Regions from separate parts of the Sporosarcina soli genome, predicted to be linked through region 2. Evidence: riboswitches for the same ligand, from Rfam matches in the RefSeq annotation. Region 2 holds a riboswitch; each other region holds the start of a gene.

Region 1 (8,423 bases), on a different contig from region 2:
AAAACGTTTTGAAAGTGTTATTTTTGTGCAAGGGCAATCTTTCTCAAAGAAAAAGCATTTTGTAGGGAAATCCGTTGAGGAGGTCGTTGCATGGGTTGAGCAACAAACAGGGTGGACGTATTTGGATGACTTTAAGCTAACACAAGTGAATGAGCATGAAATTGAATTCGAATTTGATGTGAATGGAATTAGAATTTCACCGGGTTGTAGCATTACGGTGAAGTTCGACGATGAAGGGAAGCTCACTCATTTTTCCACATATGGATCGCTTCCGTATCGGGAAGAAATTGAGAAATCAGATTTCACATTGACGTTGGAAGAAATTGAACCGCTTGTCAAACGGCAGCTTCAGCTTATCAAATTTCCGTCCGAAGCGGATATGCGGTTCGTTCCGGCGTATGCAATGGAAGAGGTGTTTGTGACAGTCGATGGAAAAAGAATCATTCCGTTTTTCGAACACGAGCGCACAGAAGTGACAGTGGACGAAGTGATGAAATGGGATACGCCGCTTGAAATGGAAATTGAACGTCAACAAATTGAACTCACATCTGTAGCTAGTGTGGAAGATGCATTTGGGAATGTCGATCTTGAAAAACAGATGCTGACTGAAGAACAGCTCGAACAGGCGAAAAAAGTAGTACTAGACCTTCTGCGAGCCGAGTATCCGGACGAATCAGGACAGTGGAAGCTGTATAAATTCCAACGCCAAGAGAATTTCATTGAAGCGCATTGTAGAATGATTGAAGAAAATCCTTCAATTTTGAAAAGGAAATTAGTTGTATTCATCGATCCTGAGCAGATGTCTGTGTTGAATTTTATGGATAACGATGCCATGTTCGAGATTTTCGAATCATTCGCGCCAGCGGAACAGGAGAAGGTTACGCATGAAGAGGCTTTTGAAAAAATGATCCCCTACATTACGCTTGATCCGACTTATCTCTATGATGAGCTTTCCGGAAAATATATTCTTTGTGGTTTGCTCGATGCAGCGGAAGCAGTGGATGCGGTAACGGGTGAAATTATTGCGTTGAGCGATTTATAAAATGGAGTCGTCATTCTGAGAATTGTCCTTATGATGGCAAGGACGGTGTCGAAGGATGACGATTTTTCGTTGTCATGAATCTTTGCTTCAATACTAGTAAACAACTAAGTATAAAATGTTTTGAATTTTTAGAGTTGTGTGGTATAGTCGAAAGTATAACTGAATATGTGTGAAAAAAGGTGCACATCCATCGTAATCTATGAATGTGCTTAAAAGGGAAGTTCGGTGTGAATCCGACGCTGTCCCGCAACTGTATATGGGAGCGATTTCGTGTAGACCACTGCTTTTTGATAAAGGCGGGAAGGGACGAATAGCGATGATCATTAGCCAGGAGACCTGCCTTTTTTTAAAACACGTATGGACCTACGAGGATAGGGGGTGTTAAGGATGCGCAGATGAGCTGTGCCTATTTGTGACGGGCAGCTTTCTTCAGGAGGTATTCTGACGCTCTTTAACAACTTCTTAGAGAAGTTGTTTTTTTGTGGTCAGAAATAGCTAAGCGTATAAAATGTTCGGGGCCAAACTGTTTTCTAACGGATTTAAAGCGCTTACAAAGTACAAGCAACTACTATTCGGATAGGGGGAAGATTGGATGACGGATACGATGACATTTTCACCGGGATTAGAAGGGGTTGTAGCTGCTGAGACCGCCATATCATTATTGGATACGGTATTGGGACAGATTGTTATCAAAGGATACGATTTAATTGAGCTCTCGAAAACAAAAGGTTATCTCGATATCGTGCACTTGCTATTGGAAGATGGATTGCCGACTGAGGCGGAAAAAGCGGATGTAGAAGCGAAGTTAAAAGCGGAATACGACCTCCCAGAGGACGTGATGAAAGTTTTGCAACTGCTTCCGGAAGAGACTCATCCTATGGATGCCTTGCGAACGGGGATCTCTGCCTTGGCAGGCTATGACCCGACTATCGATCATCATACGTTGGCTGCCAATAAAGCACGGGCTTATAAATTGCTCAGTCAAATTCCTGAAATCATTGCCAATAGCTATCACATTTTACAAAAGGAAGAAACGGTTCGTCCGTTAAATGAATTATCCTATAGCGCCAATTTCCTCTATATGATCACTGGGAAAAAACCTACAAACCTTGAAGCGTCCATTTTTGATCAATCGCTTTTACTTTACAGCGAACATGAAATGCCGAATTCCACTTTCACCGCTCGGGTGATCGCCTCGACGCTTTCGGACATATATGGTGCGTTGACTGGTGCTGTCGCTTCCTTAAAAGGAAATTTGCATGGCGGTGCCAATGAGGCAGTGATGCATATGCTGCTGGGAGCGGGCTCAGTGGAGGCATTTGAAACATTGCTGGAAAAACGTTTACAGAACAAGGAAAAGATTATGGGATTTGGTCATCGCGTCTACATGAAGAAAATAGATCCGAGAGCATTGGTCATGAAAGATGAGTTAAAAGCCTTATGCGAGTTGAAAGGGGACGACCTTCTGTACCGCATGTGTGAGGCAGGGGAAAAAGTGATGGAAAGGGAGAAGGGGCTTTATCCGAATTTGGACTATTATGCGGCGCCTGTCTATTCGATGCTCGGCATTCCAATTCCATTATTCACACCGATTTTCTTTGGGGCAAGAACGGTTGGCTTATGTGCGCATATCATCGAACAACACGAAAATAACCGCTTATTCCGACCGCGGGTTCACTATAATGGCGAACGACACAGTCATCAATCAACTGGGGAGTTGTAACTGGCCGTTCACCTTAAGAAGGGATGCAGTATGCATCGCCTAGTTCTATCTTAAACAATTCGATTGCAGAAAGGAAGCGTTGGGATGTTGAAACTACAGGAACAGACGTCGACAGATGCATTGATTGAAGAGATTACAGAATATGTGTTGCAGAAAGAGATTACAAGTGAAGAAGCGTATACGACCGCTTACCATGTATTGATCGATACGATCGGGTGCGGCATACTGGCCTTGAATTATCCAGAATGTACTAAATTACTAGGGCCGGTTGTTCCGGGTACAGTTGTCCCGAACGGTAGCCGCGTACCAGGCACGCCTTATGTTCTTGATCCGATAAAAGCGGCATTCGATATCGGCGCGATGATTCGTTGGCTAGATTATAATGACACTTGGTTAGCCGCTGAGTGGGGGCATCCATCCGATAATTTAGGGGGCATTTTAGCGACAGCGGATTATTTGAGCCGTGTCCGATTGGCCGAAGGGAAAAAACCGCTTACGATCCGGGACGTTTTGGAAATGATGATCAAAGCGCATGAAATTCAGGGCGTCCTGGCGCTAAACAACAGCTTGAACCGTGTCGGACTAGATCATGTCCATTTCGTTAAAATCGCTACAACTGCGGTTGTCACCAAAATGCTTGGCGGAGGCCGCACGGAGATCAATAACGCGCTCACAAATGCTTGGATTGACGGAGCAAGCCTACGGACCTATCGTCACGCGCCAAATACCGGTTCACGGAAATCATGGGCGGCAGGAGATGCGACGAGTCGAGGGGTCCGGCTGGCGATGATGACCATGACGGGGGAAATGGGTTATCCGTCGGCATTATCCGCACCGCAATGGGGATTCCAAGATGTATTGTTCAAGCAAAAGGAAGTGACACTTACACGTCCATTGGATGCCTATGTTATGGAAAACGTGCTCTTTAAGGTTTCGTATCCTGCCGAATTCCATGCACAGACGGCTGCTGAATGTGCAGTCACTCTCCATCCAAATGTCAAGGATCGACTCGACGAAATCGATCAAATTTTGATTACGACGCATGAATCCGCGATTCGGATTATCGACAAAGTGGGGCCGCTCCATAATCCTGCCGATCGTGATCATTGCTTGCAATACATTACGGCACTCGGTTTATTGTATGGGGATATTGTTGCCGATCATTATGAAGACGATGCAGCGAGCGATCCTCGCATCGATCGATTAAGAAATTTGATGGTCGTTGTAGAAGACGAACAATATACAAAAGACTATCTCGATCCGAGCAAGCGCTCAATCGCTAATGCAGTGCAAGTGAAATTTAAAGACGGTTCGACGACTGAGAAGATTGTGTGCGAGTATCCGCTTGGCCATCGCTTTAGAAGAGAAGAAGCCATCCCTAAAATACATGAAAAGTTTTCGGCAACGCTAGTGACACACTATCCTGAAAAGAAACGCGGAGAAATCGAAGCGGCGTGTGCAAAGCAAAGCGAATTGGAAAAGATGCATGTCAATGCGTTTGTCGACTTATTTTTGCTATGAGTAAGGAGGGGAAAGAATATGGCTTGGATTGTTGATCAGCCATCATCACAAGAAACATTGGCTAAGAAATTCCGTTCGCTTATGCAAACATCGGGAATTGTACAGATTCCTGGTGCGCATGATGCAATGGCAGCGCTCGTTGCGAAGCGTGCCGGATTTTCAGCTTTGTATTTATCGGGGGCAGCCTATACCGCGAGCCGCGGTTTGCCTGATCTAGGAATAGTGACGTCAGCCGAAGTTGCGGATCGTGCACGAGATCTCATACGGGCAACGGACTTGCCAGTGCTCGTCGATATTGACACAGGATTTGGCGGCGTGTTAAATGTGGCACGTACCGCCTGCGAAATGGTAGAAGCGAACGTCGCTGCTGTACAATTGGAAGACCAGCAATTACCGAAGAAATGCGGTCATTTAAATGGCAAAAATTTAGTGACCATTGAAGAGATGGTGCAAAAAGTCTCGATTATTAAACAGGTCGCCCCTTCTCTCAACATTGTCGCAAGAACCGATGCTCGAGCTGTAGAAGGATTGGAAAAAGCATTGCAAAGAGCACTAGCTTATGTGAAGGCGGGGGCGGATGTCATTTTTCCGGAAGCCCTTCAATCGGAAGAGGAGTTCCGTTTGTTTGCAAAAGAAATTCCGATTCCTTTACTTGCCAATATGACCGAATTTGGAAAAACGCCTTACTATAGTGCTGAACAATTTGCGGATATGGGCTTTCAAATGGTCATTTATCCTGTCACTTCTTTAAGAGTTGCCGCTAAAGCTTATGAACGTGTGTATGAAGAAATAATTAGCAGCGGATCCCAAGAACGATCATTAGCTGCTATGCAGACGAGAAGTGAATTGTATGAAACCATTTCTTATGATGAATTTGAAGCATTAGACCAATCCATTGCCAAAACGGTTTTAACGAAAGGACAATAACTAGGTTTCACAATGATGGTTCGTATTTTGAAGAATGCTCGTTTGGCATTCTCAGGAGCGAGCCATCATTTTTTTATCCCGCATTAACGGGCAGTAAGACTGCCACCTGAAGACTTAAGTATAACGATAAGGATAGGTGGGAGATCAACTGCCCGTAAAAGCCCGATTGGTTCAACTAACAATCAGTGGGGGATGGGGAAAACCCCCACTGATTGAAGTTTCACTTTATTTTCACAATAACGCTGCACCGATCGGGCTGTTCGTTACGAAGGAATTTTCTCGGGTTATGGCGAAGTTAAATAAACAACTTTATTTTTGATCTACTATTTAAAATAGTAGGAATTTGGATTGGAGGAAGTGTTGAAAGGGGGAGCGACTATGGGTTTGGTGAAAGAATGGATGGATGTTTCTCTGCAAATGCTGACAACAAAGCATAAGCTAAAGGACGCATTTCGGTTGTTGGCTGATGGCGAATGGGTGGAATTACCGCTCGTGGAAGATGGAAAGATGATACGGGTCGTTAACATAAAGGATTGTCTTGCTGCAATTGAAGGCGGGATGGATTGGGATGAACCGATCGGTTTGATCGGTAGTGTAAACTTTCTGACGATCAACGAGGGTTTTTCGATAAAGGAATTGAATCATTGTCCACTCTATGTCGTATGCGAAGAAACAAAAGTTTTAAAAGGCGTCATCACACAAAAAGAGCTGTTGTCCATCTATCAAACAGTTGTTCAACAGCATGAAAAATCGCAGGAAACGAATGAGTGGTATCAACTTTGTTTTGATACAGCCTATGAGGGGCTTGCAATTGTGGATGAAACGGGAATCATCAAATTGTTTAACGAAACGTATAGTCGTTATGTCGGGATGAGTAAGGAAGAAGCGATTGGGCGCCCTGTTGAGCAAGTAATCGAGAATACAAGAATTCCGATCGTCCTGACAACAGGTATTCCCGAGCGGAATCAAATTCATCGGTTACAAGGTCAAGAAATGGTGGTGCACCGAATGCCCATTTGGAAAAATGGGCAAGTAGTTGGGGCGGTCGGTATGCTCATTTATGAAGGCGTTTCTGAAATTCAACAAATTATGACGAAAAAAGGTGCGCTGGAACAACAAAAAGGGGACAGTTCGCACCAAAGCAACAAACCTATTGCCCGGAAACGAATGTCTTTTGAAGAGATTCTTGGCGAAAGCCCTGCCATCTCCCAGACGAAAAAGATTGCGAGAAAGGCAGCGCTGTCCAAAGCACCTGTTCTCATTAGCGGGGAAAGCGGTGTCGGAAAAGAGCAATTCGCCCGTGCGATCCATGATACAGGTATTATGCGGAACGGGCGTTTTGTCAGTGTCAATTGTGCTGCCATTCCGGATAACTTACTCGAATCTGAGTTGTTTGGCTATACGGAAGGTGCATTTACAGGTGCACAGAAAGGAGGAAAACAAGGAAAGTTTGAATTGGCCCATAAAGGGACCATTTTTCTGGACGAAATTGGCGATATGCCCCTTTCTACACAAGCGAAGATTTTGCGGGTTATTCAAGAAAAAGAAGTGGAGCGGATTGGAGGAATGGAACCGATACCGGTCGATTTTCGCATCATTGCCGCGACCAATAAAAACTTAGAACAAATGGTGAGAAAAGGAGAATTCAGGAAAGATCTCTATTATCGGCTGCATGTTCTCCCTCTGCATATTCCGCCTTTAAGAGAACGGAAAAAAGACATCCCTCTCTTGATTTCAGGTCAGCTGTCCATTCTTTGTGAAACATACGGCATTACACAGAAAACGATTGATAAAGATGTTATGCAATTGTTTTTCCGTTACCATTGGCCGGGAAATATACGGGAGTTATTGAATGTCTTAGAGCGATTATTTGCTTTGACAAGTGAATCGCATGTGAAAGTATCTGATTTGCCAAAGGAATTTTTTCAAACTGAAAAGATACAAGCTTACATGACAAACTCTTCGCCGCTCCATGAAAGAAGGGAAGCCAGACAGCTTGATCAGGAGGAAGAAGAAAAGACAGTCATTGAAAAAGTATTAAAAGAAGTGAGAGGCAATAAATCGGAAGCGGCTAAGCGTCTTGGTATCACAAGAGCGACTCTTTACAATAAACTATCCCGTTATCAACTATGAATGGATAAACTGTCAAACTGTCTAGTCACTTATACAAATCCCCTTTTCAGGAGCTGCCAGCTGCCTTCATTTTTCTTGGCATAAAAATTGCAATTATAATTTGATAAAGTGAATGGAGGGAAAGAGGAATGGATCAAACACAGTATGCAGAATCAAATTCCAATTTGACTGACAAGGTGGAGGATTTAACTTTTTTCACACCTGAAGACTTTGCAGACGAAGAAGAAATGATTGCAAAAACGACTGAGCAATTTCTCAAGTTGGATGTAAGGCCTTTAATGGAAAAGGCTACACCAATCGAACAGCAAGCGGTACGTACTCTCTTTGAAAAAGCGGGGGAGATTGGTCTTCTTGGGATCGAAGTACCTGAAGACTTTGGTGGCTTGGAACTGGGAAAAAAAGTGGCGGGTCTCGTTGCGGAGAAGATGGGGGCTGCCGGTTCATTTAGCGTATCATTCAATATCCATGCTGGAGTTGGTACATTGCCCTATGTTTACTTCGGAACGAAAGCCCAAAAGAAAAAATATTTACCGAAGCTCATAAGTGGAGAATGGATCGGCGCCTATGCATTGACGGAACCAAATGCGGGATCGGATGCATTGAATGCACAGACAACTGCCGTTTTGAGTGAAGAAGGGACCTATTGGACCTTGAATGGAGAGAAACAATGGATTACCAATGCGCAACTTGCAAATTGCTATGTCGTATTTGGAAAAACCGCCAAAGGGATGACCGCGTTTATCGTGGATCGAACCTTTGAAGGGGTCTCTATAGGGCCTGAGGAAAAAAAGATGGGAATCAAAGACTCTTCAACTGCGACACTTATATTGGAAGATGTGAAGATTCCTGCTGAAAATGTTTTGGGCGAAATTGGAAAAGGGCATCAAGTCGCCTTAAATATCTTGAACATGGCTCGTTTGAAATTGGCCTTTGCCAATATCGGTACAGGAAAGCATGCATTCCAACTGGCGCTCGCTTATGCGAAAGAGCGAAAACAGTTCCAAAAATCATTAGTCGACTTTACGATGATCCAGGAAAAGATTGCGAATATGGCCGTGCAACTATTTGGCGCGGAGA
Region 2 (8,423 bases):
GGCGTTTTCAACCAAGTAAAGCCGATGCCGAGCTGCACCATTTCCACACCGAGTTTTTCCAATGCGATTTGCTCGCCATAAGACCGTTGCGGTGATTTGATAAACTGCAAGATTTTCACTTTGTATCCTCTACCGATACTGCGAAGGGCAATTCCCAATGCTGCGGTCGTTTTCCCTTTGCCATGCCCTGTATAGACAAGCGTTAGGCCTCGTCTTTCTTTTTTGTTTTCACTCATTTCGATCATCCCCTTTTCTATTTTGATCGTGCTGACATGCTTGGATCCATCTTTGTACCATGTCCAGACAGGTTGCAAAATGAAATCTAGTGAAGCCCGCTACGACGTTTTTATTCGCATAGCCGTCTGTTTTGGTCCCCCGCATGCCTGATGTTTCATAAGCATGCTGGATCGGTTCTTCCGTATGGAATGTGGCATAGTGAAATTCATGCCCTTTTGCCTGTTGTTGTTCGCTGAGCAGGAAATTTACGGAGCAGCCTTTAATCTCCCGGTATCCGATCGCTTGCAACTTCGGATGCATTTTCACATTTCCAGGAATCAATCCGACCATTTCGAACGATTCTCCACCGGTCAAACTGAGCGAGTGCGTCAAATAGACGAACCCACCGCCTTCCGCAAATGTCGGGAGCCCCCGTTCAATCGCTTGGCGGATGGAACGCTTCATTGATTCGTTTTGGGAAACTTGCTGCGCAAACTCTTCCGGCAAACTACCGCCCACATACAAGCCATCCACATTTTCCGGCAATGCTTGATCAGTCAAAGGCGAAAAGTAAACGAGTTCGGCTCCATACGACTGTAAAATCTCCAAATTCTCCTCGTAATACGAATTGAAGGCAGCGTCTTTCGCAACCGCTATTCGTACAATTGGACTTTTCGGCTTCCCAAACAATGAATCACCTGAGGATGCCGGCAAAGTGGGCGCCACCGAAATCTCCAATAACTTGTCCATATCAATCGTTTCCGTTACGAGTTCGCCAAGCCGGTCGAAAAACGGATCAAGCTCCCCTCTTTCAATCGACGGAATAAGTCCGAGACTTCTCTCGGGAATTTCAATGTCCTGCTCCCTTTTCAAATAGCCGATCACCGGAATGCCGCATTGCTGTTCAATAGCGGCCTTTACTAGATTAAAATGGTGTTCGCTTCCGACTTGATTGGCGAGGACGCCGGCAATTTGCGGCTCGTCCGAAAGCGTTTGAAACCCTTTCACAACAGCCGCCGCACTTCTCGCCATGCTTGCGCAATTGACGACGAGCAGCACGGGACTTTTCGTCAGCACGCTAATTTCCGCTGTACTTCCTTCATCCGACAACGGATTTCTCCCATCATAGAAACCCATCACGCCTTCCATGACCGAAATATCCGCACCCTTGCTGCCATGATTGAAGATGTCAAGAACCGTCTCTTTGCCGAGCATCCAACTATCCAAATTCCGCGATACCCGTTTTGTCACCGCCGTATGATACGTCGGATCGATATAGTCCGGTCCACATTTGAACCCTTGGACAACAAGCCCCATTTTCTTCAATGCGGCCATCAAGCCGATCGTCAACGTCGTCTTCCCAACTCCACTGCCTGTCCCTGCTATCACGATTCTACGTTCAGTCATCAGCGCTCCCCCCTATTTTCTCAAACGCCTCTTCTAACACCGAAAAAACAGCCTGTTCGATCCCTTCCCGGAATGCCATTGCATTTTCCGAGTGTAGCCAATGACTCTCCACTTGTGTCCCCGCAACGAGCAACACGTCTTTTGCTGATTGCACCGCCCCCGACTGGAATCGCTGACAAGCTTTCACTTTCGCTTCAGTCGCAGCCATATACCCGTCGAACAGCGCTTTATCCTCCAAATGACCATTGACAACCAACAACAGATGAATGGCACCCACATGATCAGCCGCTTCTATCGCAGCGACAACCAACAGCTCGCTGTCCAGGAACGACCTTTCGCTGATGACCACATGCTGTAGATTGCCATTAAACCCGATGGCAGCCGCTTGTTCAGGGGGAATTCCATATTCCTCAAGCCCTTCTAGCAACGACTGCCTGGAATGAACCCGCTCCTTCAACAGGCAAAAATGCTGTAACCACTGGACTCCTTCCCCTACCGTAGCATTGGATAACGTCCGTAACGGCTGATGAAAATGCAGATGGATGGCCTCTTCAGAGCGTTCCACTTGGAAACATTCCGCTAACGGCGCCCCCTCGGGTTCATAGGAATGCGTCGGCGTCAGATGAAGTTGCGGCTTGGGCACGAACGGATGTGCTTGCGCTCGCACTTCCACTTCATAGACCTTTTTCAATTGCCGCTCTTTCCGTAACGTATTGACGTCCCCGACTTCCAAAAAAGAACCTTCATGCAATAAAGCGATGCGATCCGCATAAAGGGAGGCGACGTTCAAGTCATGCAAAATGGCGAAAATTGTCAGCCCTTTCGTCTGTTGCCACTCTTTTAACAAATCGAGCATATGGAAGGTATGTTTAATGTCCAAGTGATTGGTCGGTTCATCCAGCAATAAAATCTCCGGCTCTTGCGCCAATGCTTTCGCCAATAAGACGCGTTGTTTTTCTCCTCCACTCAACAGACGGAAGTTCGTTTTACGATAGCGTTCCACATTGGTAATCTTCATCATCGAATCGATCACTTCACGATCGTACGAGGTTAGTATCTTGAACATCCCTTTTTGGTGGGGATAGCGTCCAAGGCTGACGATCTCTTCAACGGTATAATCGAATGTCATTTGCACTTCCTGGGAAAGAACAGCTACTTTTTTCGCTTTTTCCAACTTCGTCAATTTGGATACCGCTTTACCGGTGATAAAAATGTCTCCGGAGAGGATTGGCAATTGTCCAGTGATTAATTTGAAAAGCGTTGTTTTGCCACTTCCATTTGGTCCAAGTAAGGCAAAAAACTCCCCTTTTTCAATTTCCAGATCGATGTCATGGACAATCGGCTTTTTCCCGTAGCCCCCCGCCAGTCGCTCCACTTTAATCATCCGCGCTCACCTCTCCCGATTCGTTCCCTGACCAGTAGAATGGCAAAAACCGGTGCGCCGATCAAAGCCGTGATGACACCAATCGGCAATTCCTTCGGGGCAATGATCGTCCGGGCCAGCAAGTCGGCCAAAATCAAAAACGAACCGCCGAACAGCATTGATAATGGAAGTAGATGCCGATGATTCGGTCCGGTCAGCAAACGGACGAGATGTGGAATAACAAGCCCAACAAATCCGATCGAACCGGAAACGGCTACAGCCGCCCCCGTCAATAAAGAGGCGCCGAGCAGCACCATGATTTTCCCTCTTTTCACGTTGACGCCGATATGGTCGGCCGCTTCCTCTCCAAGTGCAAGCGCATTTAATTCCCGATAATGCATCAGTAGAATAATCGCACCGACGATGATAAATGGAATGACGAGCTGCACATGACTCCATCCCCTCATCCCGACACTGCCATATAACCAGTACATGATTTGCGTCATGGCATCCCGATCTCCGAGCGAAATCAGAAGCGATGTAATGGCACCGATAAATGCACCGACGATAATCCCTGCCAAAATGATCGTTTCAATCGCCAAACTTCTACTGCTCAAACGGACTAAGCCAAACACAATGCCTAAGGTGATAAATCCACTAATAATGGCGACAATTGGCAATGTAAAACTGCCAAGTCCAATGATGGTAAATTGAAAAAAGATGACAAACACGGCACCCAATGCGGCACCTGACGACACACCGATCGTATAAGGGTCCGCTAACGGATTCCGTAACAGCCCTTGAAATGCGGCGCCCGCAAGCGATAGCGAAGCACCGACACAAAGTGCGAGTAAAACTCGAGGGAGTCGGATATTCCATATGATCAACTCTTCATTCCGCGGAATGTTTTCAAGCCAACCGAATCCGAGTGACTTGTCCAACACAATATGTAATATAGTCATGATCGGAAACTGAACGCTGCTGACGAATAATCCGAGCAGCAGCGCACCGAGCACCAATCCGATACTAAGTAAGTAAAGCCAAGTTATTTTATTCCCCAAAAACTTCCGGATAGATAATTTTTGCAAGTGTTTCCACTCCTTGGATCAAACGAGGTCCAGGACGAGTGACCGTGTCACTATCCACATCGAATACTTGTCCTTCTTTTACCGCTGTCACTTCCGCCCAGCCTTCACGTGCCAAAACTTGATCGGCTGGATTGTCGATATAATAACCGTATGTCGTAATGATGACGTCCGGATTCAATTGGACGATTTCCTCTTCCGTCAACTTCACCCAACCATCTTGATCTTCTGCGGCATTGGTGGCGTTGATCGTTTCCAACATTTCATGCATAAACGTATTTTGCCCGGTTGTGAAAATATCCGGCGCAGGGGACACTTCCACCCATACTTTCTTTTTATCGGTAATGGCTTTTGCCTTTTCTTCAATCGCTGCGCGTCGCTCTTTCATATCGGTAATGATTTCGTCCGCTTTTTCAGCAGTTCCCGTTGCCTTCCCGATCATGCTCATCGTTTGGTAAGCATCGTCAAAAGAAGATGCACTCCCTGTCACGACGACTGTAATTCCCGCCTCTTCAAACTGTTTTAAAATATCCCCGTGCGTATTGTAATGGTAAGACGTAGCAAAGATGATATCCGGCAAGAGCGATAAAATCAGCTCCGCATCCATATCCTGTCCGCCGACTTTTTGTACTTCAAGCGCTTCCGCCGGATAATTATCGTAATCGGATACACCGATCATGCGGTCGCCTACGCCAAGTGCATACAGGATTTCCGTGTTACTCGCCTGGAGGGATATAATCGTTTCTGGTTCGCTTTCAATGGTCACTTCCCGCCCCGCATCATCCGTAATTGTTACCGGAAACGCTTGAGCGACTTCTTCACTGACATCCGCTGCTCCTGCATCCGACACATCTTCCGTTGCATCATTCGATCCCTTATCCGTACCGCATGCCGTCAGAATTGCCAACATGAAGACTAAAACGAAGCTGAATAATCCGTATCTTTGAAAGTACTCTTTCAATTCAATCTCTCCTTTTTTTTACATCAAAAAAAGCGCTCTTCTTAAAAGAAGGCGCGTTTAAAAAGCGTTCACCAGGGTGCCTGGCATCCCATGTCCACACTTTAAACATTCCCTCCTCGAGGAAGCTTAAAAATCAAAATAGGCAGGTCTCCTGACTTACGTCTCATCAGCCAACTAACTCCTTCCCATGCTCAACACACAGTGGATTTAGCCTTAGTCGCTTCAACGCTTACAGTGACGGGATCGTGTTGGACTTGCACCAACTTCCCTCTTCGTTCTGAACAGTTATTTTCAAACGTCCAAAAACCTATTTCTCAATTATTCTTTTTTCAATGTTATGTAGTTAGTAACCAGTATAACATACTAGGGTACCACGTCACTGCCATTAAAAAACTAGTTTTTGGAATCGTAAATGTTATGCTTGTTATACAAACTTGACCGCTTTTCAATAAAATCAGTCTTCTAGAAACGGGTCAGATTTTTCCTGAGGAGTAAAATGAACGATCGAAGGACATTACATGAAACAGGTTGGAATTATCTTAGGCATAGTAGTTATAGTAGCAGTGTTTATGTTTTTTAATAAATCATACTATCCTCCCCTACCGATAGATCATCTTTCGGCAAAAGAAGCACTTGAAAAACTAAAAAGTTCCGATGAAAGGATAGTTGAGGTTGCAACAAACGATGATTACACTTGGTATATCACAAGAAGTCAAAGTGAAGTCGATGAGAATAATCAATAACGCCTCGGCGTTATTGCGTCCAAATTTTGAATTAAGCTTGCTCAATTAACTCCTTTCAAAATCCGTGACATCCGCCGGAGGCTTGGGCCAACAGGATGTTGGTCACTCAGGCGTTGCCAATCAAACAGCGAAGGGTTTGATTTGCCGTATTTCTGCGGTTTTTTGCAGAAATTAAGGCACTTTCATTCAGGACGCGGCAATCTTAGCCTGAGTTCCTCTATTCAGCCGGGGTTTGAACCCCCACTGAATGGAATGCATTTCTAGCATTCATCCCACCACCTATAGAAGTGGGGGGCTTCTGCTGAAGCAAGTTAAACAAATGATTGGTTCAAATGGTTGGGAATTTAAGGAGAAAGAAGGTTCTGGTCTGTTCTTTGAAAAAGAGGGTAAAAGATTAATTGCCGCGACCCAGATGCGGACTAAAAAATACGTCCTTGTTCAGGTACAAAATACATTCAAAGAGCTTTAAAGTATGTCCACAGTAACTCGGAAGTGATTGAAATGAGATGGGAAGAGGTCCGTCAAGCGTTTTCAAACAAATGGATTTTAATCGAGGGAATAGAAATAAGTAATGATTAAAAGGTGGTTGGATGAATGAAAGGATATATTACTGTTATTACTATTGTTTTGTTAATCATATTGGTAATCATTCGTTCAATACAGTTAAAAAAACTGGGCATTCAAGCATTTAAATTTGGTGAAATGGACAAAAAGGATTTCATTATACCGCCATTTGCTTTGCTATTATTTTATGTAATTTTTTCCAACACATTTAACTTACCGCGATTGGGAACGGAATTATTTAGGAATGAGTTCGTTGGTTGGATCGGCGTGGTCTTATGCTTACTGGGTCTTTTTCTATTTCTTTATAGCTTAATTTCGTTCGGAAAAAGCTTCAGAGTAGGAATTGATGAAGACAATCCAGGCCCTTTAATTACGACTGGCGCCTTTGCCATAAGTCGAAATCCAATATATACGGCCTTTGGACTGGTTTTATTAGGAGAATTTCTCATATACTCAAATTGGATTTTACTATTATATTTGATTGTAGGTTATTGGCTTTTCAATCGCCAAGTACTGCTTGAGGAACAATCGTTGATGAAAATTTACGGTGAGGAATATAAACTATACAGTAAAAAAGTCCGTCGCTACTTTTAGTCAAACTATCCTATTAAGCAATTGGGCACGATTGTTAAAGATCAAAAGCCCAATCCCTCACTAAAAAGTACCGAGGGATTGGGCTTTTTTATCTTCTATTCAGATGCATTTATTTATCAAACAACTTCTTCAACGCATCGGCCATCGCTGTGTTAACTGGCTCTTCCTGTTTCTTCATATACTTCTGGACGTCGCGCTTGTCCGCTTTTTTCCCACCAGATTGTGCTCTGCGCTTTTCAAATGCAGACAACTTCTCACGGTGACCACATTTACAGACGAAAATCCGACCGTCGCCTTCTCCACGCAGTTCCAATTTTTTCTTACAAACCGGGCATCTAGCATTCGTCAATGTCGAGACGTTTTTCCGGTGGCCGCATTCACGGTCTTGGCAAACAAGCATCTTGCCGCGTTTGCCATTCACTTCGAGCAGCAATTTCCCGCAATCCGGGCAGGTTTTTCCTGTTACATTATCATGCTTGAACTTCTTGTCGTCTGTTTTGATTTCCGTAACGGTCCGTTTGGAAAAGTCGATCATGTCTTTCATGAAAGCCGCTTTTTTCATTTGTCCCTTGGCGATTTTCGTCAGGCCTTGTTCCCATTCCGCCGTGAGTGCCGGTGATTTCAAATCTTCCGGAACGAGTTCGAGTAGTTGGCGCCCTTTCGACGTCGTATAAATGTCGTTGCCTTTTTTCTCTACAACGAATGAATTAAACAGTCTTTCAATGACATCTGCACGGGTTGCCACGGTTCCAAGTCCACCCGTTTCACCGATCGTCTTGATCAGATCTTTCGATTCCCCTTGCATGAACTGCACAGGATTTTCCATCGCTGCGAGCAATGTTCCTTCATTGAAGCGGGCAGGTGGCTTCGTTTGGCCATCTGTCATGACAATAGCACGAATGTTCACGTCATCGCCTTTTTTGAATGGAGGAAGTGTATCCGTATCGACCTCTTCCTCGTCAGTCGAATAAACCTTTTTCCATCCTTCATCGGTGATCGTACGACCTTTCGCTTTGAACAGTTCGTCACCGACCGCCAGTTCCGCCGTCACTTGGTCATAGCGGAACGGACCGAAGAAAACGGCAAGGAAACGTTTAACGATCAAATCATATAAACGCTGCTCTTTGTCCGATAGATTTTGAAGCAATGGTGTTTCTTCTGTCGGGATGATGGCATGGTGATCAGACACACGTCTATCATCAATGACGCCTTTCTGCGGTTTAACGTTGTTCGAACGCAGTAGTGTGTTGACCGATTTGCGGTATGGACCGATATCCACCGCTTTAATACGCTCTTTCAACGTATTCGCCATATCGGACGTCAAATGCTTGGAATCGGTACGTGGATACGTCACTGCTTTATGGCGCTCATATAGATTTTGGAGCGTAGATAGCGTCTCTTTTGCGGACCATGACCAGCGGCGATGCGCTTCTTTTTGCAGCTCCGTCAAGTCGAAAAGAGGTGGTGCCGGCTGCGATTTCGGTGCCGTT
Region 3 (8,423 bases), 190 kb from region 2:
ACCCTTCGCTGTTCGATTGGCAACGCCTGAGTGACCAACATCCTGTTGGCCCAAGCCTCTGGCGGATGTCACGGATTTTGAAAGGTATCAATTGCGCTTATCTAAGTGCCTTAATTTCTGCAAAAGGTGCAGAAATTAAGGCAAATCGAACCCTTCGCTGTTCGATTCGCAATTCAAAATCCGGACGCAATTACGCCGAGGCGTAATTGATCATTGCCCGTAGGATTTTCAAAGTATCAAGCCCTGTAAATTTTTACTTGTTACAAAATCAGATTATTGGTACTTATGGGAATATAAATTAGTAAGAAATGCAAAACGAAAAAAAAACTATTCTAGTGAATCTTATAATGGAAATTCCATAGAGGAGTGGCTTATTATTTTCAAGAAAAACTTTCGGTGGATCATGTTGAGTTATGTAACCATTATTATGTTTATAAATTTCGTTGACCGTATTATTATTTCAGCTGCAACCGGACCTATTATGGAGGAGTTTGGGTTCTCAGCCACTCAGTGGGGTTTAATTTTAAGTGCATTTTTCTGGGGGTTAGTGCCGTTTGCTTTTCTCTCTGGAATTGCGGCTGATAAATGGGGACCCAAAAAAGTCTGGAATATCGGAGTTACATGGTGGTCTATTTTTACAATAGCCACTCCGTTTGCATTTAACTATGTTACATTTCTGATTGCGCGTATTTTCTTTGGAGCAGGGGAAGGTCCGACTTTATCTAATGGTATTCGGGTCATTTCCAACTGGGTAAGTCCTCGTGAAACGTCCACAGCAGCAAGTGTTGTGTTTTTGGGGGTGAAACTCGGTCCAGCGTTAGGTACTCCTATTATCGTTTGGATTATAGCTACCTATGGTTGGAGAGTTGCTTTTTATGTAATGGGAGTAATGGGATTGGTTTGGTTATTTGGTTGGCTCCGTATTTTTACAGACAGTCCAGCTGATAACAAGTACATGAGTAAAGAAGAAAAAGCCTGGCTAGCAAAAGAACAAGGTGATGTTGTAAGCGCTAACATTTCTGATAAACCATCTTTCAAAGAGTTATTTTCACTGCCAAAAGAAGTACGTAAAACGCTAGTTACGAATTTGTTTAGTGGATTTTGTTTTGGATATGTTTTGTATTTTTCAATGACGTGGTTGCCGGGTTATTTGACAATGGAGCTGAATATGAGTTTGAAAACGATGGGTACCGTAATCATGGTTCTCTGGCTCTTTGCAGCATTTACATCGGTCATTGGAGCAAGGATTCTTGACAAGCTAATTAATAAGACAGGCAATCGAAGAATTTGGGGTTATTGGCAATCAGCCAGCTTTCTAATCATTGGAATTTGTATGTTTCTTGCTGGATTTGTCGATTCCGTGTTACTAATACTCGTTTTTTTAACGATTGCCATTTCTGCTAATACATTGGCTGAGTCTTGTATTAATTCCGTTATTCCTAGTATAGCACCTGAACGTGCAGGATCGCAGGCTGGCCTTTTGCAATTGGCCTACACAGTTCCAGGGATCATTGCACCTATTGTAACAGGGATCATTGTAGATATGACCAATAGCTTTTCTTTTGCTTTTTTTCTTATAGCTATCCTCGTCACTATCGGTAGTATCGTATCATTATTATTTATGAGACCTTCGAAGATGGATGTGAAAGGAACGGAACAAATAAAACCAATCATAATTAATCATTAATGGTGTGTAAATTTTTAACTTGAATCAGAGGGAGTTTGGGCTCCCTCTGATTGAAATTCATTCTGACATTCATCCCGCTACTTATGGAAGTGGAGGACTTCTGTAGAATCAAGTTAGAAAATCAAACAATGGAAATTAAAAAACTAGGGAAATCGCTACTCACATGAATGGTATTTGTCATTTTTAAGCCGCTTTTCCAAGCGTTTAAATGCAGATTTAATAATTCCGTTGCCTGTATTGTATGTGGTACATATAGCCTGAGAGAAATGCATTGGTCGATATGCCGTTGACGAGCTGCATTTTGCTTTAATGTCCACTGTTGGTCGATGAAATATGCTGATTTATAGAACCAGAATGTTTCTGGGCTTAGATCTGGCACAATAACGGGAATGGTAGTGTTTGTTTGTTGTGCCACTGTACTTTTTTCAATGATTGGCTCTACTCCGTTTGTTGTCCCCGTTAAGTCTGCTAGTGATGAATTGGCTGCAATTACCGTCAGATAGCCGTTTCGCACGCCATATAGTGAAACATCCGCCCGAAGATTTTGCCATGCCGTTGAATTGTATTTCCTATCTACAAAATAGGTACCAGTATGCCAATCAGACCCTGTGAATAACGGATAAGCCCCTTTTTCCTTTGCAAGTGCCATCGATGTGGAAATCGTCAAATAAGCGATTTGCTCATATAGTTCATCGGCAAATGTCACGGCTTCTGTTGATTCCCATCGTATTTTTTGTACGGCAAGCAGATGATGCCATCCAATGGTACTGAGTGAGATACCGCGGAATTGCGTATTTACATCGTCCACATCATTGTTCAAATCAATGGCATTATCGAGCATGCGCACTTGGATCGGTATTAGGCGTTCCAGTACACCAGCCGGAACGGCAAGACCAAGGTTGATGGATGATTGGGGATAATCTGGACTTTCCTGGATAGGCGGTTGGCTACATCTCACATGTTTATTCACATTTTTTCGATTCACTTCGTCTCTATAAAATAGATGGGGAAGGCCAGTCTCCAGTTGGCTACGCAAAATTCGCTTCATCAGATCGATGGCAAAAACCGTCTCCCGATGAAGTTCCGGATGATTGACGCACTCCATATATTTCTCACGGAATGAGCCGGATCCTCGCTTTTCATCATAAAAGTCCTCCAAATAGTAACCCATGATGGCATGTACTTCTTGTGGGTCGAATAAATGCCAGTGACCTCGGGATTCAACTCGTTCCATAAATAAATCCGGAATTGAGATACCTATTTTCCCGTCAGAAGAATTGTCGAGAAAGTTAAATATGTCCTGATGATAAACAGGTAGGTATGTAGCCACCTTATGTCCAATTGCAGATGACCTGGATGGCATCTCGAATGTCATATATAAATGGCTCAATGCCCAATACGCTTCAGCCACTTTTTTAAGTCGCTCTTCCGTCTCGTTTTGCATAAGTGTCATCGCGGTGATCAGCCATCGTTCTTGAGGGAGTTCGATGGGTTCATTTTCAGCATTTGTGGCGATGTAGTGATCCATCATTGTCCGTAAGCCAAGATAGGTGAACAGCTTGTCTCTTTCCGGGACGATTAGATTCCCTAGAAGCAGTAGCTCATCCTGTGAATAGCAATCAAGGAGCGTTTCATCGTAAAAGCCAAGTTGCGCCAGTTGTTGGAAATGAGCCGGGAAATTCGTATAGGGAGGCGAGCTGCGTTGCGAATAAAGCTCATAAAGATAGATACGTGCTGCGACAAACGTCCAGTACGTATCTTCCTCGTTCAATCGCCCGAGCGCACATGAAATCATGTCCTTATACCACTCGGTTTCTGTTCCGTTCAGATATGTCTTCATCCACCGTGCGTTTGCCTCTATGAGAGGAGCAATTACATCCGCTCCGAATTCACTGCGTAAGTCGTTCAGTAATAGGTCACGATCAAAGCATTTAGTTTGAGTGAACATCGTTTCCGAATCTCCTTCCATGTTCGTTGTGCAGCAAACAGTAGCCGGAGTGGGGCAACTGTTGCTTTTCAAAACAAAAAAGCGATGAAACTACCTTTTCGGTAGAGCCATCGCTCATGGATTAGTTGTAGGAAACAGAATAGGACCGCAAATATCGTCCGATTCATCTGGATAACGTCGGACTGATGGCGGGAACCTGCTCGCTTCCACCTCTCAACCCCCGAAGAAAGTGTTGCTTGACGATAGGGGGCAGGTCTTCTGGCTCACGCTTCATCCTTCCGGCCTGCCTTCCCATGGAATTCTCCACAGTGGCTTCTTCGGCGGTCGTCAGCGCTCACAGTTGCGGGGACAGCTCCGGATTTCCCGGATTCCCTTTTAAACCGTTATACGGTACCCTTCTATCGTTCATTTCGATATAGTTTGTTAACTTAACACTAGCATGTAGCAGGGCAAACGTAAATAGGGAAAGGGAAGTTTCTTAGTTATCAGAAAGGAAATATACTGATTGTTCAGTGCGAGCATCCATAATCTTTAAGAGTGTGTATTTTTCAATTCAATCTCTTCAATTTCTAATTATAAATGGGATACATGGTGTGACTTAGAAATTTCTTTGCTAATTTGAATAGCAGTTTGTAGCAATAACGGTATAAAGGCTTCTTTTCTTGTTTTCTCGTTTGTTCTGCCGGCCTGTGCAGATATATTAATGGCTGCGATTACTTTTCCTTCCGCGTTCCGAATCGGCGCGGCAATTGAACTAAGCCCTTCTTCTAGTTGTTGTTCTACAAAGACCCATCCATTGTCTCGAATTTCTTTAAACCTGTTTATTAATTCCGATTTATCAATAATAGTCTTCTTTGTAAAAGCCTTTAACTCTATTTTTTGAAAGTATGCTTCAAGCTCAGGTGGAGAAAGATGAGCCAATAATACTTGTCCCATAGACGTTGCGTATGCAGGAAGACGAGATCCTACATCTAATGAAATCGTCATAATTCGTTTTGTTGGAATTCGGGCCACATAGACGATATCCGTGTCATCCAAAACGGATATGGATGTTGACTCATTTGTTTGATTGACTAAATCTTTCATATAGTCATGCGCACTTTCCCAAATATTTTTCGATGAAAGATAAGCATAACCGAGAGACAACACGCGGGCTGTTAATGAAAAGTGACCATTTTTTGAAGTTACATAGCCTAAATGTTCTAACGTAAGCAATATACGGCGAACTGTGGGTCGACTTAGCTCCGTAATTTTGGCGGCTTCACTCACCGTTAGGGTTGGATATTCGGGCGAGAAAGCTTGGATGACGGCCAGTCCCCGTTCCAATGATTGGATAATATCCGTTTGTTTAATGGAATTATTAGAATATTCCCTTGACAATATCACTACCTCCGTGTCTATAATGTGATTGTACGATATGTAATTATTTGTACGTCAAGCGTACAATTTAATGATGGATTTTGCAAACACCTTTTTACACAATAGATTGTTCAAATCATAAATAAGGGGGAGTAATCAGTTATGGCATATTTCGAGGCACCAAAGCTGACATTTACATTTGATTTGGAATTACAGGTTGAAAAAGCACATCTACCAGGAAAGACACCGATTGGTAATCGAAGAATTATCCGAGTAGAGGGCGGTCATTTCAATGGCGAGTATATCAAAGGAGAAGTAATTCCAGGAGGAGACGATTGGATTACAGTTCGGGAAGACGGGACGATTATCCAGGATGTTCGTATCTTATTGCGCACGGACGACAATGAAATCATTCTGATGACCTACCGCGGAATTCGTACAGGTCCGAAAGAAGTATTGGCACGCCTTGATAATAATGAACAAGTTAATCCGGAAGAGTACTATTTCCGTACAGTTCCAATCTTTGAAACGGCTTCTGAAAAATATGATTGGATGAATAAAACAGCATTTGTCTCAACAGGACAGCGATTAGCGACTGGAGTAAAATACTCCGTCTATCAAGTTGACTAATTATAGAGAGGGGTTATCAAATGGTTAAGGAATTTATGCTCGATTCGCATACGAAATTAGCAATCCAAGAAACTCCAGGGCACAAAGGGACGATCATTGCTGTTCATGGGTTGACGGGTAATCATAAGACTTTTTATCATTACCGGAAGTTGCTGGAAGGGGATTATACGTTCATTAGCTATGACCTTCGTGGGAGAGGAAACAGCAGTCCGGCAGATGAAAATACATCCTTATTCAAACATGCGGAAGAACTAAAAACATTTATTGAAATGAAGAAAATTGAGAAACCGATTTTGATGGGTTATTCCATGGGAGCCTATATTTGTGCGCTCGTCGCAAGTGAAGTGGAAGTATCTGGGCTTATTTTACTTGACGGTGCCGGTACAACGGAAGAAAAGCAACGGGAGTTGATCATCCCTTCTCTCAGTCGATTGAAGAAATCGTATCGTTCTGCAGATGACTATGTCGCTCAAACAAGGGACATTTATGCTTCACTGAATGTTGAATGGGACGCGGCTGTTGAAGAAATTACCCGCTATGAAGTAAAAGAAACGCCAGATGGATGGCAACATAAATCAGAGGCGAGTGCGATGGAAAAAGATTTTAATAGCTTTTACGATTTTCATCCCATTCCTGTATTTGAAAAGATCATTTGTCCAACGTTACTTGTGATTGCATATGGACCTTTAGGGAAGAAAGCACCTCTTTTTACAAAAGAAACGTATACCGAAACGATTGCGACAGCGAAAGATCTAGTAACCATCGAAGTGCCTGCTAATCATTACACATTAATGTTTGAAAAGCAGGAGAAAGTCGAGGAAAGCATTCTCGATTTACTGCAAAATATAAAGAAGGTGACAGTATGAGGTTAAATAGAGTGACCACAATGTGTATCGGCGTAGGACACGGTATTTCAATAGTCGTTGAAAAAGTAGGACTATAAATGTAGCCTAGGTAGTTCATTATTTCTGAAGGAACGCTATCAAAAACTTATTAGAATTTATCGAGGGAAGGAAGAATATAAATTGAAAATCCATTCGTTAGACGTACATATCGTAGATCTCCCGACAATTCGTCCCCATCACCTGGCAATGCATACGATCGTTAATCAGACGATCGTTCTTGCTTGCGTGAAGAGTGAAGATGGGATTGAGGGGTGGGCTGAAGTTGCAACAATCGGTGGCGCATCGTATGCCGAGGAAAGCCCTGAAGCGATTAAGTTCAATACCGAGAAATACATTAAGCCGCTTATCATCGGAAAAAACCCTGCTAACTTTGGGGCTATTTCTTATCTAATCAGCCAGAATGTTGTTGGGAACTATTATGCGAAAGCGCTAGTGGAGGCGGCCATTATTGACTTGGCAGCAAAAGCACTAAATATCCCAAGTTATGAACTGTTCGGCGGACAAGTCCATACATCGTTGCCGGTCGCTTGGACACTTGCAAGCGGTGACACGGGGAAAGACATTGAAGAAGCAAAAGAATGTCTGGCGGCTAAACGTCACAACATTTTCAAATTGAAAATTGGCATGGGTGACCCGAAAAAGAATGTCCAACATGTACTTAAAATAAAAGAAGCAGTCGGAGACCAAGCTAGTGTCCGCGTAGATGTTAACCAAGCGTGGGATGAAGTGACATCGTTATACTGTATTGAAGCGTTGGAAGCGGGGGGGATCGATTTGATCGAACAACCGCTTATACATTGGAACCACGAAGGGATGGCAAGGCTTGCGGATCGATTTAAGGTGCCGATCATGGTGGATGAAGGACTCGGTCATATTCAAGGAGCTCACCATATTGCCAAACAACGTGCCGGTAATGTCTTTGCGCTCAAAGTCGGTAAGGCGGGTGGTCTGATAGCCACTAAGAAAACGGCAGCCATCGCTGAAGCTTCGGGTATCCCACTTTACGGGGGAACGATGATTGAATCATCACTCGGAACGGCCATATGTGCCCAACTGTACTCAACGATTCCTGAAATCGCTTTCGGAACGGAGCTATTCGGACCGTTGTTGTTCAAAGATACAATTACGACAAATGCCATCGAATATGAAAACTTTGAGATCAAAATTCCACAAGGACCTGGATTTGGGATGACGATTGATAAGGAAAAAGTACGCCATTATTCAAGGGACGCACAATATAGTACAGCCACATCGCATCGTTGATTTAGTTGGGGTGAGAGTGCTTAAAAAAACGGAGAATCAAAGATAGATCCTTAATGTGTACGGCACAATACTATTTTTAGCTAGAGGCGCCTTCGAAGCGGTAGCCGTTGCGTTTTTTGTGAGTATCTTTAGTTCAATTTATCTTCATTCAGCAAATCTTTTTGTACTGAAAGCGAAGCGTCAGCTACAGAAGACTCCCACTTCTATAGATGGCAAGATGAATGCGGTTTTGTTTCTTGTTTAGCGGGTGTTCAAACGCCCGCTGAACGAAGATAAAGCCTCCGGCGGATGTCACAGATTTTGAAAGGAATGAAAGAAGGCAGTCTAAGTTCGCGACGTCCTGTCGCAACGACTGCATGACCAACATCCTGTTGGCCTCAAGCTCGATTCAAAATCTGGACGCAATTACGCCGAGGCGTAATTGATGTAATTACAGTAGGGCTATATTTACCTTTATATAGCCCTTATTTTCGTAGGGAAATTTAAAGGAGGATGGCATATATTGAATCAGAAGCTTAAGTGGAATGACTCTAAAATTTTTAAAGGAATTACGATTTGTACCATTTTAACAATGCTTGCTGGCTGTTCTTACAGATCGGAAGCATCAGGCACAAGAACATTGGAAGAGAGT

Evidence for each region. A riboswitch is a leader RNA that binds a small molecule or an ion and turns the genes downstream of it on or off. The one in region 2 is predicted to bind cobalamin.
Region 1: another riboswitch for cobalamin. It lies ahead of mmgD (citrate synthase); the one in region 2 lies ahead of ACFPRA_RS10200 (ABC transporter substrate-binding protein).
Region 3: another riboswitch for cobalamin. It lies ahead of ACFPRA_RS11020 (ribonucleotide reductase N-terminal alpha domain-containing protein); the one in region 2 lies ahead of ACFPRA_RS10200 (ABC transporter substrate-binding protein).

The regions. Positions count from the first base shown of each region.
Region 1 covers NZ_JBHSNO010000008.1:247,354-255,776, reverse strand. Annotated here, with positions in the region: gene ACFPRA_RS16455 (hypothetical protein) at 1-1,042, shown strand, start outside; cobalamin riboswitch at 1,203-1,400, shown strand; gene mmgD (citrate synthase) at 1,635-2,765, shown strand; gene ACFPRA_RS16445 (bifunctional 2-methylcitrate dehydratase/aconitate hydratase) at 2,850-4,286, shown strand; gene prpB (methylisocitrate lyase) at 4,305-5,213, shown strand; gene ACFPRA_RS16435 (sigma 54-interacting transcriptional regulator) at 5,592-7,346, shown strand; gene ACFPRA_RS16430 (acyl-CoA dehydrogenase family protein) at 7,475-8,423, shown strand, end outside.
Region 2 covers NZ_JBHSNO010000005.1:1,276,458-1,284,880, forward strand. Annotated here, with positions in the region: gene ACFPRA_RS10180 (cob(I)yrinic acid a,c-diamide adenosyltransferase) at 1-236, opposite strand, end outside; gene ACFPRA_RS10185 (cobyrinate a,c-diamide synthase) at 229-1,623, opposite strand; gene ACFPRA_RS10190 (ABC transporter ATP-binding protein) at 1,616-3,007, opposite strand; gene ACFPRA_RS10195 (FecCD family ABC transporter permease) at 3,004-4,074, opposite strand; gene ACFPRA_RS10200 (ABC transporter substrate-binding protein) at 4,037-5,032, opposite strand; cobalamin riboswitch at 5,157-5,358, opposite strand; gene ACFPRA_RS10205 (hypothetical protein) at 5,551-5,775, shown strand; gene ACFPRA_RS10210 (hypothetical protein) at 6,023-6,244, shown strand; gene ACFPRA_RS10215 (methyltransferase family protein) at 6,370-6,933, shown strand; gene ACFPRA_RS10220 (DNA topoisomerase III) at 7,043-8,423, opposite strand, start outside.
Region 3 covers NZ_JBHSNO010000005.1:1,464,579-1,473,001, reverse strand. Annotated here, with positions in the region: gene ACFPRA_RS11025 (MFS transporter) at 407-1,687, shown strand; gene ACFPRA_RS11020 (ribonucleotide reductase N-terminal alpha domain-containing protein) at 1,809-3,635, opposite strand; cobalamin riboswitch at 3,867-4,049, opposite strand; gene ACFPRA_RS11015 (IclR family transcriptional regulator domain-containing protein) at 4,209-5,015, opposite strand; gene ACFPRA_RS11010 (DUF3237 domain-containing protein) at 5,157-5,624, shown strand; gene ACFPRA_RS11005 (alpha/beta fold hydrolase) at 5,645-6,490, shown strand; gene ACFPRA_RS11000 (muconate cycloisomerase family protein) at 6,650-7,792, shown strand; gene ACFPRA_RS10995 (arylsulfatase) at 8,295-8,423, shown strand, end outside.